DNA from 2 places in the Bradyrhizobium sp. 160 genome. Region 2 is predicted to be linked to the other one. Evidence: riboswitches for the same ligand, from Rfam matches in the RefSeq annotation. Region 2 holds a riboswitch; the other holds the start of a gene.
What was found. A riboswitch is a leader RNA that binds a small molecule or an ion and turns the genes downstream of it on or off. The one in region 2 is predicted to bind cobalamin.

Region 1: it holds a riboswitch for cobalamin, as region 2 does, so the genes downstream of both, metE (5-methyltetrahydropteroyltriglutamate--homocysteine S-methyltransferase) here and IVA98_RS14650 (energy-coupling factor ABC transporter permease) in region 2, are expected to answer to the same signal.

Annotation. Positions count from the first base shown of each region.
Region 1 covers NZ_JADPKD010000014.1:14,011-21,292, reverse strand. The annotation lists gene IVA98_RS08140 (GNAT family N-acetyltransferase) at 366-641, opposite strand; partial or broken gene IVA98_RS08135 (EAL domain-containing protein) at 1,465-2,678, shown strand; gene IVA98_RS08130 (4Fe-4S binding protein) at 3,297-3,500, shown strand; gene IVA98_RS08125 (hypothetical protein) at 4,237-4,404, shown strand; cobalamin riboswitch at 4,577-4,776, shown strand; gene metE (5-methyltetrahydropteroyltriglutamate--homocysteine S-methyltransferase) at 4,877-7,192, shown strand.
Region 2 covers NZ_JADPKD010000034.1:170,272-177,553, forward strand. The annotation lists gene cobT (nicotinate-nucleotide--dimethylbenzimidazole phosphoribosyltransferase) at 1-124, opposite strand, end outside; gene cobF (precorrin-6A synthase (deacetylating)) at 135-884, opposite strand; gene IVA98_RS14650 (energy-coupling factor ABC transporter permease) at 930-1,607, opposite strand; cobalamin riboswitch at 1,645-1,865, opposite strand; gene cobA (uroporphyrinogen-III C-methyltransferase) at 1,911-2,642, opposite strand; gene IVA98_RS14660 (cobyrinic acid a,c-diamide synthase CobB) at 2,639-3,946, opposite strand; gene cobM (precorrin-4 C(11)-methyltransferase) at 3,946-4,728, opposite strand; gene IVA98_RS14670 (cobalamin biosynthesis protein) at 4,725-5,093, opposite strand; gene cbiT (precorrin-6Y C5,15-methyltransferase (decarboxylating) subunit CbiT) at 5,090-6,271, opposite strand; gene IVA98_RS14680 (cobalt-precorrin-6A reductase) at 6,270-7,016, shown strand; gene cobJ (precorrin-3B C(17)-methyltransferase) at 6,992-7,282, opposite strand, start outside.

The sequences.
Region 1 (7,282 bases), on a different contig from region 2:
CAGTTGCCGAGGCATTGTACTTGGCGACGAATGGATCGCATTTGTGTGCGGTGATCCGAAACCGGCGTCAGTAAGTCGCATTGTGTGGGAAGCACGAAAGAACGACTCGGCCATCGTTTGTAAGGCTGGGGTCGGGCTTCGCCCCCCAACGGGTCGCCGCCGACCTGGCTCCGCGCCTTTTAGCCGGGCAGGTTTCGGCTCGCGGGTCCACGAGCCTTGAGAAGACCATGGTATCGCTTCGCACCATGAAGAACGATTTGATCGCTGATACCCGCCAAGAAGGTCGAAGAGGTAATCCGCTCGCAGTAGGAGTAAGCACCGCATCAGCGTCGAGGTTCTCGATCATCCTCGGCCGCGACGCACTGTCATAGCCTCTTGCGCGCGCGCAATCCTCCAACCCGATATCCCCTCTCCTCGTAGAAACGACGTACCCGTTGTAAAGCTGGATAGCCATCCGGGAGCAACGCAACCTCAATCATCTGCCAGCCTCGGCGCTTCGCCTCCGAATGTACCGCCTCGAGCAGATGCCGACCGTGGTCAGAGCTTCGGAAGTCGCGAGAAATCCATAGCTCCTGAAGCACACCGTACGCTCCGGCTGCTCTCACGGCCTGTACGGCCGAGGTGGCAGCGACCCCTACAATCTGCCGGGTGGCTTGTTCCTCGACGACAAAAATGAAGCCTCTTCGGAATCCTGAATCAGGCGCAAAGCAGCCTGCTTCGCGCCTTCAAGGCTGAACTCTGGTCCGGGGCCACCTAATTCAGAAAGTAGCTTTCCGACGGCTTCTGCGATCGCGTTCTCATCTCCTGGCACGCCTTTGCGCAAAGCCGTGCCCCGTGGGGCAGGCCTTGCGCTTCAGCGCCAACACGAACACCCGTTAGTTAGATGAGGATATCCATGCTTCAGAAGGATACAGAAAACGCAACTGAGAGCAACTATCAAGCTCGACAGGGAATAGGACGTCCGCACTCGCTATCAGCAACAGAGGTGAGGTAAGTGCAAGCTGTTGCCGTTCTCAGAATCGACTGCGGCTTGACCTGCTGCGAACTCATGATGGACTTCCTTCGATTGGAAAGGAAATCCACGAGACGGCACATTCGCGCGTGGGCAGGCCGGCCATGAAGATCAAACATTTCGTAAGAGTGATTTCCGATCATCACTCACGAGCGACTCGATTCAGTAGATCTTGCGGCATGGTAATTGCCGTGCCATAGGGCGCATCAGCTCCGCGCGTCCGAAGGTGAGATTCCCCACACTCGTGTGCGTCACTCGTACAAGGTTGCGCGAGGCGGGAGAGGTATCATACGCGTGCGCCCGACAAAATCGTCTGAACAACATCGCGAAAGATTTTGCACGCTAATGCACTATCTTAAGCTTACCTCGAAGAATCGAAAGATAATGGCAAGCACAGCTTGTTTACCTTCCCTCCTCGTTTAAGGGACCGTCACGGAACGGGAGTGGTTGCAATGGAGCATGGGCAGGCCGAACTAGTCGGAGGAAAACCTGTAATCTTCGGACAGCGTAAGGTGCGGCCGCGAGCGTGCGTGGCCGTCGGCAAGCGGCATCTGCGCGCCTTTCTTCGGGATGTGCTGGAGGATATCGGGTTTGTTATCAGCGAATGCGGGACTGCTGACGAGCTGTCGCACGTACTCGGCACCGACTTCCCTGATCTGATCTGCTCGGCATTGGCTCGGATCGCATCGAGCCTGGACGATTGCTCGAGATACTCGTACGCGAAGGATTTGCAGGCGGAGTGCTGGCGTTCGGCGCCCGCGAGTCGATCATCATGACGGCAGTGCAGCAGGTCGGGGGCGAATATGGACTTGATATGCTGCCGCCGCTGAGGACGCCGTTTGCAGCCGAGACGCTGCGCGATCGGGTCGCCATGCTCTTGCCCAGAGAGCCGGCGCCCCGTCCCGCGGTCCATGTCGGGGAAGCCTTACACGCTGGGTGGCTTGAGCTCTGGTATGAGCCGAAGTTTGACGCGTGTACCCTCAGCCGCCGCGGCGCCGAGGCGCTTGTGCGAATGCGGCACCCGACCTGGGGCGTTGTTCCACCGGCCTATTTCATCGCGGAGGCTCACGATCCGCATTTCAGGGAGTTGTCGCAGTTCGTGATCGACCGCGCGATCAAAGATTGGCAGTATCTTCTGGAGCAGCAAACTTCGATCGATCTCTCCATCAATCTCCCGGCAGCATTCCTGATTGACCCGCAAGCGGTACGCGATCTCTGTCAGCGCATGCCCTCGCACCCCGCTTTCGGCGGCTTGACGATTGAAATCGATAGCGAGGAAGCGATCCAGAACCTAGATCTCCTGATCGAGGTCGCACGTGAGGTTCGCTTTCACAACATTGGCCTTGCAATCGACAATGTCGGCGCCAATTGGCCGCAGCTGATGGGGATGGAAAAATTCCCGTTCATGAAATTAAAAGTGGACCGGCAGTACGTCGCCGGTTGCGGAAATGGACCCCCGAAGCGAACGGTGTGCCGCCATATCGTCGATCTAGCCAAAGAGTACAGCGTGCGCACCGTCGCCGCAGGTGTGGAGAGCCACGCCGACCTGATCGCTGTGACCGAACTCGGATTCGACCTTGCGCAGGGCCATCTGTTTGGAAAGGCCATGCCGCTGAAGCAATTTGCACAGTCATCTTTCAGCCTTGTTCCACTTCGTCCAAAATAGTTGCATGAGGAGTGGCTGAGCAGAGCCAGGCAAAGCGTACCAGCGCTCGCCCGCGCCGCCATGCCTACTCGGCACCAGGCATGCGGCTGACTGCAATTAAATCGGTCACTTTGCAAAGCCAGTAACGCTTCTCCCGGCGGAACTTCATTTCCCTCCGAAGCGATGCCGAAAGTTATTGTAGCACAAACCCTTTTTATCAGGCCTCCAGCGAGTCAATCCGCGGAGTTAACGTTGCAGCCGTGAGCGAGGCTTGCACAAAACCTCCAGTCAGGGCGTGTGACCGGAGGTTTGCCGAGATCCGGGGTAGACGTGCGTCGGCTCGCGGCTTTTAGTCGCGCCGCCGGTTTCGGAATCGTCGAGCGTCGCTTGGCCCCGCGCTGCCATGCAAGACAAACGACGGAAGCGCCCAGCGGTCGAGTCGCGACTGACTCTCGGAGTAGGGCCTGAGGGCTCGCATAGCTTGAAATTGAAGTGGCCCGTTGCTGTCGCAGATGCAACATCGTCTCAGACCCGGGACAGCACCCCTGGGCAAATTGCCCATCATTGAGCGCGTCTGTCCTTGGCACGGCATTTGAAAGGGATCGCCAATGGCATCGCTCGCCTAAGGAGTCGGAAGGCATGGCTTACAAGATCGTCGCTTCGCAATGCACCGTTTGTGGGGCATGTGAGTTCGAGTGTCCCAACGCGGCGATCAGCCTCAAGCGCGACAATTACGTTATCGATGCCAAAAAGTGTACGGAGTGCGAGGGCCATTCCGACACGCCGCAATGCGCGGTGGTCTGTCCGGTGCCTGACACCTGTGTCCCGTCTAAGACAGCATAAGCAGCCCGCGTCCAGAAGGCTTCACCGCTCGATTTTGCGAACGAAGTAATAGATGTCGCGCTTGAGAAGGCCGCCGACCGCGTGGGGCGCATCGAGGTCGATCAACATCGTTATGAGTTTAAGGCGCTGATCGACTCCGAGAAACCATCGAAGGGCTCTGTCAGAGAACACCGTCAAATTTGTCTCGAATAAGGACAAAGCCGCCTCGATGCTCCAGTCGCCGCGTTGGGGCTTATCGTCGCTGGCTGACGAGACGAGGCGAGGTGGACGGGCGTCGACATCCCAAGATCGACTTGCAGGATATCTAAAGCTACGTCACGGCCGAAGCCGAAGAGACGGTCTCCACGCGCGACGAGATCGGTCCGGAGATCTTGAAGACATACGAGAAGCTCGGCATCCGCGCACCATGCACGAGTGCATGGAGCCTAGGGTCATAGCAGATCCCCGCCGCCCGCGCTCTCGCCGCTTACTCCAGTTTCGCAAGTCAGCGTGCATCCTGAGGTCCGGAACTGTTCCTGCGATGTCGCGCATGCCAACGTCCAGGCTGCACTACTCGCCAGCGGCGACGGAAACAACGAAGGCGCGCCAAAGTCGCTCAGCACGTAAGTGCTTGGCGCACCGAGGAGATCATCTTGACAACGCCACGGAGGCGATCGAGCTCGCGGCTCGTCGCGGGGTCCGCCGAACACAGGCAGTCCGACCTGATCATCCGTGCGATCCTGGAGCAATCCCGGCCTTGGCAATTCCTAAGGAGCCTCATGGCGCTGTGTTCAAGCGGATGTCGGCCGAGCATGATCGCAACTTCCTCACGGGCGAGTTCGAGAAGCTGCTGACGGAAAAGAGCAGGCTTGTCGCGATCACGCAGATGTCGAAGCGCCCAGCGCATTCGTTCTGCTCGCGTTAGCTCACGACTACGCCAAGAGGGCGTTGAGCGCCGCATGAAGCGGAGGCTTCACAGATCCACGCGTTTTTACCAGGCCGGGAGTAAGACCGTTGTGCCCTACCTGGTACAGCTGGCAATCGCTTGGGCAATATCGCGGCAACACTTAGTAGGTTGACGGATCGATCCTCGTGCGTCTAATGCCAGCCGTCGTGGTCTTCGGATTTCGTTTGATCCGGAGCTAAGAGGGAAGCCGGTGCAATGCCGGCGCTGCCCCCGCAACTGTAAGCGGCGAGCCGATGTCCAACGAAGTCACTGAAGCCATGCGGCTTTGGGAAGGCCGGACAGCAGCGACGACCCGCGAGCCAGGAGACCTGCCTCGACAATATATCGTCCACGGGCGGGGTGTCCCGGTGTGCGCCAAGCAGCTGTCGCTCACGCGATATTCGCTGCACGCGTCCGCCATGGCCTTTGCCCCAATTATGGGGTCTGATCTATGTCTATTCTTTCGCTTCCCGTTGCCACATTGGGGACGTCACGCATCGGCCCACGACGCGAACTCAAGTTCGCGCTCGAGAGCTACTGGGCGGGAAACTCCAGCGAAGCCGAGCTCCTCGAGGCGGGGAGTGGACTTCGTGCCGCTAATTGGGCACGGCAGAAATCCTGCGGTGTGACGGTCATTCCTTCCAATGACTTCTCGCTCTACGACCAGGTGCTCGATAACAGCGTAATGGTCGGAGCCATTCCCGACGTCTACGGCTGGACCGAAGGTCCTGTGTCGCTCAAGACCTACTTCGCCATGGCACGTGGCGCTCAGGACGGTGATCACACTCAGCATGGGCCTGGCGTAGCAGCACAGGAAATGACGAAGTGGTTCGATACCAACTACCACTACATGGTGCCGGAATTTCACCAGGATCAGATCTTTAAGTATTCCTCTCGAAAGCCGATCGAGGAATATGAGGAGGCAAAAAGCCTCGGCTACCAAACGCGCCCCGTCTTAGTTGGCCCAGTCACTTTCCTGAAGCTCGGCAAAAGCGCAAATCCCGCATTCAATCCGCTGTCGCTGCTTGATAGGCTCCTCCCAGTCTATGTCGATGTTCTCCGCGAACTAGCCTCGCGCGGTGCGGAATGGGTTCAGCTCGACGAGCCATGCCTGGTGATGGACGTCGACGAAGCGTCGCGGGCGGCCGTCCGCCGGGCCTATGCTCATTTCGCAAAGCTTGTGCCGGCCCTTAAAATCATGTTGGCCACATATTTCGGGGCTATCGGCGACAATCTTGAAACAGCCCTTGCCTTGCCCGTTGCCGGGCTTCATGTCGATCTGGTTCGGGCACCCGACCAATTGGACGCAATTGTCGCCACAGCCCGCAGAGATCTCGTGGTCTCGCTAGGCGTCGTTGATGGTCGCAACGTCTGGCGCTCCAATCTTGCGGCGCTGCTCGACCAACTTGCCCCTTTGGTCAAAAAGCTGGGTAGGGACCGTGTTCAGATTGCTCCTTCCTGCTCGCTGCTTCATGTTCCGATCGACATTGAGCTAGAGACCGATCTCGATCCCAATCTGAAGACGTGGCTGGCGTTCTCAGTTCAGAAGATCAAGGAACTTTCGATATTGGGCAAAGCGCTGGCCGGCCATGCTGCCGAGGTGGCCGATGAACTTGCGCTTTCCGAGGACGCAGCCGTGACCCGCGAAACATCGCCCGAGATCCACAATGCGAATGTCGCGGGACGAATGGCCGCGATCGACGATAGCATGCGTCGCCGTCGCAGTGCGTTCACCGAGCGTGCCGACGTCCAGCGGGCCGCGTTCGCATTACCGATGTTTCCAACGACAACCATCGGATCCTTCCCGCAAACGGTCGACGTCCGGAATGCGCGTGCGGCTCATGCGCGGGGAGCGCTGAATGACGCGCAGTACGAGCAGCTTCTGAAAGCGGAGACAGCCCGTACCGTGCAGTGGCAGGAAGATATCGGCCTGGACGTGCTCGTACACGGTGAGTTCGAGCGCAATGACATGGTTCAATACTTTGCCGAGCAGCTGTTGGGATTCGCTTTCACCAAGCACGGCTGGGTTCAGTCTTATGGGTCGCGGTACGTTCGTCCGCCTATCCTGTTCGGAGATGTCTCCCGGCCGAAGCCGATGACCGTTGAATGGTGGCGCTACGCGCAGTCTCTGACCAAGAAACCCGTCAAGGCTATGCTGACCGGACCGGTGACGATCCTGAACTGGTCGTTTGTCCGCGACGACATCTCGCGGAGCGAGACATGCCGTCAGATCGCTCTTGCGATCCGAGATGAGGTGATCGATCTTGAGGCGGTTGGAGCGACTATGATCCAGATCGACGAGGCTGCGTTGCGGGAGGGATTGCCGCTACGCAAATCGCAGTGGAGGAACTATCTCGATTGGGCAGTGGACAGCTTCCGCGTTTGCTCGTCCGCTGTCGCCGACGGAACTCAGATCCATACCCACATGTGCTATTCCGAGTTCAACGAAATCATCGATGCGATCGCAGCAATGGATGCTGACGTCATTTCAATCGAGACGTCGCGTTCTAAGATGGAATTGCTCGAGGCCTTCAAGAGCTACAAATATCCCAATGAGATCGGGCCCGGCGTCTATGACATTCATTCACCGCGCATTCCCGCAGCGGCGGAAATCAAACAGCTGATTGTGTTGGCGCGGCAGCGAGTTTCCGATCGGCAGCTCTGGATCAATCCCGACTGCGGACTGAAAACTCGAAGCTGGGAGGAGGTGCGTCCCGCGCTCGTCAATATGGTGGCCGCCGCACGCGAGTTGCGGGCTGAGCCATGATGGTGCGGAGCGTTTCGCAAACGCGTTTGTGAACAAGATGCACGCGCTTTGGGGGCTTACGATGTCCTTGCGAGCTCCCAAAGTACCCAG
Region 2 (7,282 bases):
CCAGTTGCTCAAGCCGGCCGAGCGCGCCGGTCGGCTTTGTCAATTGCGTCTGCCGCGCGATCGCTGCCTCGCGGTGCATCGCGGAGATGTCGGGACACTCTTGGTAGACCCATTCGGGGAGCATGCTGCCTCGCTTAACGCGTGCGCTTGAGAATGTAGCTGTCCATGATCCAGCCATGCCGCTGGCGCGCCTGCTGCCGCGCAGCGACAATACGCGGGCCGATTTCGGCCAGCGCACCGGACATGACGATCTGATCGGGCATGCCAAGATAGGCGCCCCACCAGATGTGGAGACCAGCCGGATCGAGCGACTGGAACGCCGTGCCGCCGTCGAGCATCACAGCGACGGTATCGACCCCTTGTGGCCAGCCGCCTTCGCGCAAGCGCCGCCCCGTCGTGACCAGGAATGGCTCGCCGATATCGTTGAGCGGCAGCGCATGCGCGGCGCACAGCGCCTGGATCGAGGTGATGCCGGGCACGACCTCGATCGTCGGCAACGGATGGAGCCGCCGCGCAATGCGCAGCGAGGAATCGTACAGCGAAGGATCGCCCCAGATCAGCAGCGCGACCTTGCCCTCGCCGCCGAGATGATTTGCGATGGTTTGCGACCAGGTTGCCGCCACGGCATCGTGCCAATCGTCCACGCCCTTGTGGTAGTCCGCCTCAGTCGTGTCCCGCACTGGCAAGTCGAACTCGGCGATGCGCGTGCTCGCGCTGGTGAGCACATCCGCGCAGATCGTCCGCCTGAGATCTGCGAGATCAGATTTCGCCGTCCCCTTGCGCGGGATCAGGACGAGATCGGCGGCGTTGATGGCACGGGCCGCGGCGCGCGTGAGCTGCCCGGGATCGCCGCAACCGATGCCTATTAAGGAAAGCGTGAGCATCGCGAGCGCGAAGGGCGGCCGCACCGGCCGCCCTTCGCTTGTCTCTCAAGCGCCGTTATGAAGGCGCGGCGTGACGAGGCCGGGCGCGGTGACACCGCGCAGCGACTTCGCCAGCGCCAGCACCGCGAGATCGGCGAGCGGCTCGATCACGATGACCAGCGCATAGGATGCCGCAAACGCCGCGATGTTGGCGAGGTTGGTCGCGCCGAAGCCGGAGCCATAGAGGGCCCAGAACGCCACCCAGGCGACGATGCCGGACTGATAGGCGGTCGAGAGCGCCAGCGCCTGGCGGTATTGCAGATCGACGTAAGCGGTGTTGCGCGGAATGATCCGCGTGGCCAGCGCCTGAATCGCGAACAGCGGCACCAGGAGTGTCGTGATGTTCATGCCGTATTGCGGCAGGTCGGTCGGCACGAAGAAGACGCCCTGGAGCAGCAGCCCGAACGCAAGGCCGAAGGCGGCGGGCGCAGCACCGAACAGCAGGAACAGCGTCGAGCCGAGGATGAAGTGCACCTCGGAGACGCCAACCGGGAAGTGCGGCAGCACCTGGAAGAAGCTGAAGACGAGGCCGGTGGTGGCGAGCGTGCGCGTCGCGAACGAGCCGATGCCCTGCTCGCGCACGGTCCCCACGGCGAGCTTCAAGGCAACGCCGCCTGCGGCGATGCCGGTTGCGTAACTCAACACGAGCTTGGCGCCCGTCACGATTCCGGGTTCGATATGCATGGCTCAGATCCTTCCTGCCGTCACACCCGACGGCCTTGGCCTCAAAACGTGCAGGGCCGGTCTCCTGGCTCGCGGTTCACTTGCGGTTCTCCGGCCTTCCCGAGCCTTGCGGCCCAGTGGCTGATCGGAGCCCCTCACCGCTTACAGTCGCGGGGGCGGCTGGGGATTTGGGCGCCGCAACTGGGTCCGCCCGCCCCCATTCCCGATTATGCTCCGGCGCTTTGCGCCGCGTCGAGCACCATGCCTCTCCTGTGTGCCCCTTTCGCGAGCCGGGCGTCAAGGGGCCAAGGGCGGCCGCGGCCATCATGACAGATCGTCTCCTGCCAGCGCCCCGAACAGGATGACGGCGGCGGTGGAAGCGGCGCCGCCGCGGGCAAGCTGCTCGGCAAGCTCGACAATGGTGGTGCGCACCAGCCGCTCGTCGGAACGGCCAAGAGATTCCGCAAACAGCGCCGGCGTATCTGCGGCGAGGCCATGCTCGATCAATTTTGCGGCAAGGGCCGGAAAGGTGCGCCGACCCATATAAACCACGGTGGTTGCCTCCGGATCTGCCAGCGCCACCCAATTCAGGTTTTGCGGCAGCTCGCCGGTGACGTCGGCCCCGGTCACGAACTGCACCCGCCGCGAGGTGTGGCGCCGGGTCAGGGGGATGCCGGCTTGCGCGGCGGCGACGCAGGCGGATGTGACGCCGGGAATGATCTCGTAGCCGATGCCGGCCTCGCGCAGCGTCTCGAGCTCCTCCTCGAGCCGGCCAAAAATGCCGGCGTCCCCAGACTTCAGCCGCACCACGCGCGCGCCAGTTGCGGCATAGTCAACCAAGAGGCGGTTGACGTGGTGCTGCTTGGTCGAGGGCCGCCCTGCCCGTTTGCCGACCGCGACGAGATTGGCGCCGGGACGGGCGAGATCGAGGATCGCGCCGGAGGCAAGATCATCATAGAGCACGACGTCGGCCTCGCGCAGCCGTGCAGTCCCCTTCACCGTGAGGAGTTCGGGGTCGCCGGGGCCGGCGGAGACGAAACTGACAAAACCGCTCACCGGTCCTCCGCAATCAGATGGAAGAACGTGCCGGTGGCTTGGCCCCGCCGCGAGCCGGTCTCGGCAATGACCGCGCCGGTTGCGTCGTGGACCACGGCCAGCGGCGTGTCGGGCTGGGCGATGATCGTCGAATAATGGAACTCGTGGCCGCGCAGGCGTGCGCCGGCCCGGTGCCCCGGCATCGGCGTGGCCAGTTCGGCGAGACGATAGCCCAGATGCATGCGGCGCTTGGCAAAGCTGGTCTCCAGGCCGAGCAGCCCCGCCATCTCATGGCGCACGCCATCGGCATCGGTCAAAGCGGTCCCCAGCACCATATAGCCTCCGCATTCGCCGTGGACCGGCCGTGTCTCGGCGAAGGACCGCACGCCGCTGCGAAAGCGTGCGTTGGCCGCGATCTTGCCGGCATGAAGCTCGGGATAGCCGCCGGGCAGCCAGCAGACATCGGCGCTCGCGTCAGGCGGTTCGTCGGCCAGCGGCGAGAACGGCACGATCTCGGCGCCGGCCGCGCGCCAGGCCTCCAGCATGTGCGGATAGACGAAGGAGAACGCCGCATCGCGGGCGAGCGCAATGCGCTGCCCGGGCGGCGTCACGTTCAAACCATTGCTCGCTGCCGGCGACCAGTTGGCGGCCGCCCGCAGCACCGCATCGAGATCGACATGCTCGGCAACGAAGCGCGCGGCCTCGTCGATCAGCTTGCCGATCCCGGCCTGCTCCTCGGCCTGCACCAGGCCGAGATGGCGCTTCGGCAGACCAATCTCGGCATGGCGCGGCAATGCGCCGAACACGGCGATGCCGGCGTCTCTCAGCGCGCGACGCACGAGATCTTCGTGGCGCGGGCTGGCGACACGATTGAGCACCACGCCGGCAAGGCGCACGCCAGGGCGGTAGTCGCGAAGGCCCGCGGCAATTGCTGCCGCGGTCTGCGCTTGGCCGGAGGGATCGATCACCAGCAGCACGGGCCAGCCCAGCATCTCGGCGATGTCTGCGGTGGCGCCGGTGCCGGAGACGCCGCGCGCGGCGACGCCGTCGAACAGGCCCATCGAGCCCTCCGCGAGCACGACGTCGGCATCCGCGCCGCGGCTGACGAGATGCGCGATCGCCCCGCGATCCATCGCCCAGCTATCGATATTGACGGAGGCCCGTCCCGTCGCCGCAGCGTGAAAGGCGGGATCGATATAGTCGGGCCCGCTCTTGAAGCACTGCACGTTCAAGCCGCGATTGCGCCAAGCGCGGGCGAGCGCCAGCGTCAGCGTGGTTTTGCCGACCCCCGAGGCCGGTGCGGAGATGACGAGACCTGCCGCCATCAGGACGCCTCCGGGAAGCGCGGCTCGGCGCCAACCGGCCGATAGCGGCGATCATAGTCGGCGGCATAGAGGCGGCTCTCGTCAAAATCCGTGGCGTTCAGCGTCCTGCCGACCAGGACCAGCGCGGTGCGCTCCATCTCGCTGCCTACAGCCGCATCGAGCGTTGCCAGTGTGGCACGGACGATGCGCTGGTCCGGCCAGCTCGCGCGCCAGACGATCGCGACCGGGCAGTCTGCGCCGTAATGCGGCGTCAGCTCGGCGATGAGCTTGTCGAGCAGATGGATCGACAGATGGATCGCGAGCACCGCGCCCGTCGCGGCGAACGCAGCAAGCTTCTCGCCCTCGGGCATGGCGCTGGCCCGGCCCGGCGTGCGCGTCAGCACGACCGTCTGGGCGAGACCAGGCAGCGTCAGTTCGGTCTCCAGCGCAGCGGCAGCAGCCGAGAAGGACGGCACGCCCGGCGTGACCGAATAGGGAATGCCGAGCGCGCGCAGGCGGCGGAGCTGCTCGCCCATCGCCGACCAGATCGAGAGATCGCCGGAATGCAGACGGGCGACGTCTTTGCCGTCCGCGTGCGCGGCGACGATCTCGGCGATGATCTCGTCGAGCGACAGCGGCGCGGTGTTGACGATCCGCGCGCCCGGCGGGCAATGCGCCAGCACACCCGCCGGCACAAGCGAGCCGGCATAGAGACACAGTGGAGAGGCGGCGATCAGGTCGCGGCCGCGCAAGGTCAGCAAATCGGGCGCGCCCGGGCCGGCCCCGATGAAATGCACGGTCATAAGCCGTCTCCTTCCGCAATCGCGGCGGTCGCGGTGCGATCCTGCGAGACAACCCGCCTCGCAATCAGCCGCGCGCGAGGGCCAGCCGCGGCAAGCGCCGCGGCTTCGGCGACTGATCCCGTGCCGAACTTTTCCGCAATAAGCTTCGACTGCGTCGGCGTGTCGACGCTCGCAAGCACATCGGCAGGAACAGCCTTGATCGGCACACCGCATTCGCGCGCGAGCTGCTTCAGCGCTTCGGCATCGGCCTTGTCGCTGACGGTTGCCACCGCAGCAAGGCCTTCGAAACCGCCGGTGGCCAGCAGCGCCTCGCGCAGTGAAGCCAGCGTCACATCCTTCTTGAATCCGAGCCCGGCAACTTTCATCGGACCACACTCCATTGCACCACCGGCCGCGCCGCCTCCCATGACCGGTAGCGGCCGAGTGGGGCTGCATGCGCGATCTCCACCCGCATCAGCTCGCCGCCGTGGCGCTGGTGCAGTTCGCCGAGCAGCGCCTCTGTCTCCAGCGTCACCGCATGCGCGACGAGCCGCGCCCCAGGCGCCAACCGCGACCAGATGGCGTCAAACATCGCGCCATCGAGGCCGCCGCCGACGAAGACAGCGTCCGGCGCGTCCAGCGCTGTCAGAGCATCGGGTGCTTCGCCCGCGATGACCGTGATCCGATGCTCCAGTCCAAACGCGGCCGCGTTGCTGCGGATGTTTGCAGTTCGATCATCACGCGCCTCAATGGCCACCGCCGTTCCGCCGCACAGCGCCCACTCGATCGAGATCGAGCCCGAACCGGCGCCGATGTCCCACAGCGTCCTGCCGGGACACGGCGCCAGCGCCGAGAGCGCCAAGGCGCGCATCGGCCGCTTGGTGATCTGGCCGTCGTGAGCGAAGAGATCGTCCGGCAGGCCCGAACCGCGAGACAGCCCCTGCCCGCCCTTCGCCTCCAGCGCAACCGCAACGAGGTTTCCGGACGAAGCGCGCGTAAAGCTGTCAGCGCGATACTCTCTGACGCTTTCATTCGGCCCGCCAAGCGCGGCGAGAGTCCAGAATGCGGAAGGGCCCCAGCCGCGCTCGGTTAGCCAGTTCGCGAGATCGCCGGCCGCTTTGCCATTACGGACGAGACAGATGATCCGCGCCCCGTGCGCCAGATGCTGCACGAGACGTTCGAATGGCGCAGCGTGAAGTCCAAGACAGATCACCGATTCCAGACGCCAGCCAAGCCGCGCGGCGACGAGCGAGAACGTCGACGGCGCGGAGTGCGCAATCCACTCGCCAGCCTGCAGCTTGTCGGCAAGACTTGCACCGGCGCCATGCCAGAACGGATCGCCTGAGGCGAGCACGACCGTCGGCCGGCCGCGACAGCTCAGCACCATATCTGCATCGAACGGCACCGGCCACGGACGGCCGCGGCTGCCAACTTGCGCAAGCGCAAGATGACGCTCGCCGCCGAAGACGGTTTCTGCCTTGGCAAGCGCCTTTCGGCTTGCTTCGGACAGCCCGGCAAGGCCATCTTCGCCGATACCGATGATGGTCAGCCAGGGATCAGCCATGATGCGCGCCCTCGTTCTGGGCGGAACAGCCGATGCGAGCCTGCTCGCCGCGGCGATCGCGCGCGCGGGCATCAAGGCCGTCTATTCCTATGGCGGTCGCACCCGCACGCCCGCCGATCAGCCGCTGCCGACCCGCATCGGCGGCTTCGGCGGCGTGGGCAGGCTTGCCGAATACCTTCGTCGTGAAGGCATCACGCATGTGGTCGACGCGACCCACCCCTTCGCGGCGGAGATGAGCCGCAATGCGGTCGAAGCCTGCGCGGAGACGGGCACGCCATTGATTGCGCTGGAGCGCGCGCCCTGGACCAAAGCGCCTGGCGACAACTGGATCGAGGTCGTCGACGTCAACGCCGCCGTCGCGACGCTGCCCGAAAGGCCGGCCAAAGTGTTCCTCGCGATCGGCCGCCAACACATCGCGCCATTTGCGATGACGCCGCAGCATCGCTACACGCTGCGTTTCGTGGATCCGCCCGAAACAACCCTGCCCTTTCCGGCCGACGTGATCGTGTCGCGCGGGCCGTTCACGCTTCATAGCGAGCTGGAGCTGCTGCGGGGGCGCGGGATCACTTGGATCGTTGCCCGTAATTCCGGCGGAGACGGTGCGCGCGCCAAGATCGATGCGGCCCGCATGCTCGGCCTGCCCGTGATCCTGATCTCGCGACCAAACCTGCCCGAGCGGTTGCGGGTGGAGAGCGTTTCCGAGGTTATGCAGTGGCTCGGTCATCGGACCTGCCTCGGCGCATAGACCCAGCGGCCGACGCGGCGCGTCTGCGAATTGCCGACGATCACCAGCGTGCGCATGTCGGCCATCTCGGGTGTCGCTTCGTTCAGAGCGACGGTCTCGATCTCTTCATCGGGCGCGCTGATCGAGCGGGCAAAGATCATCAGGCGCTCGCCGCAACCGGACTCCTTCAGCACCGCAAGCGCGCGGCCAAATCCCTCCGCTCGGCTCGCCGAACGCGGATTGTACATCGCAATGGCAAAATCGGCCTCCGCCGCAAGCCGCAGGCG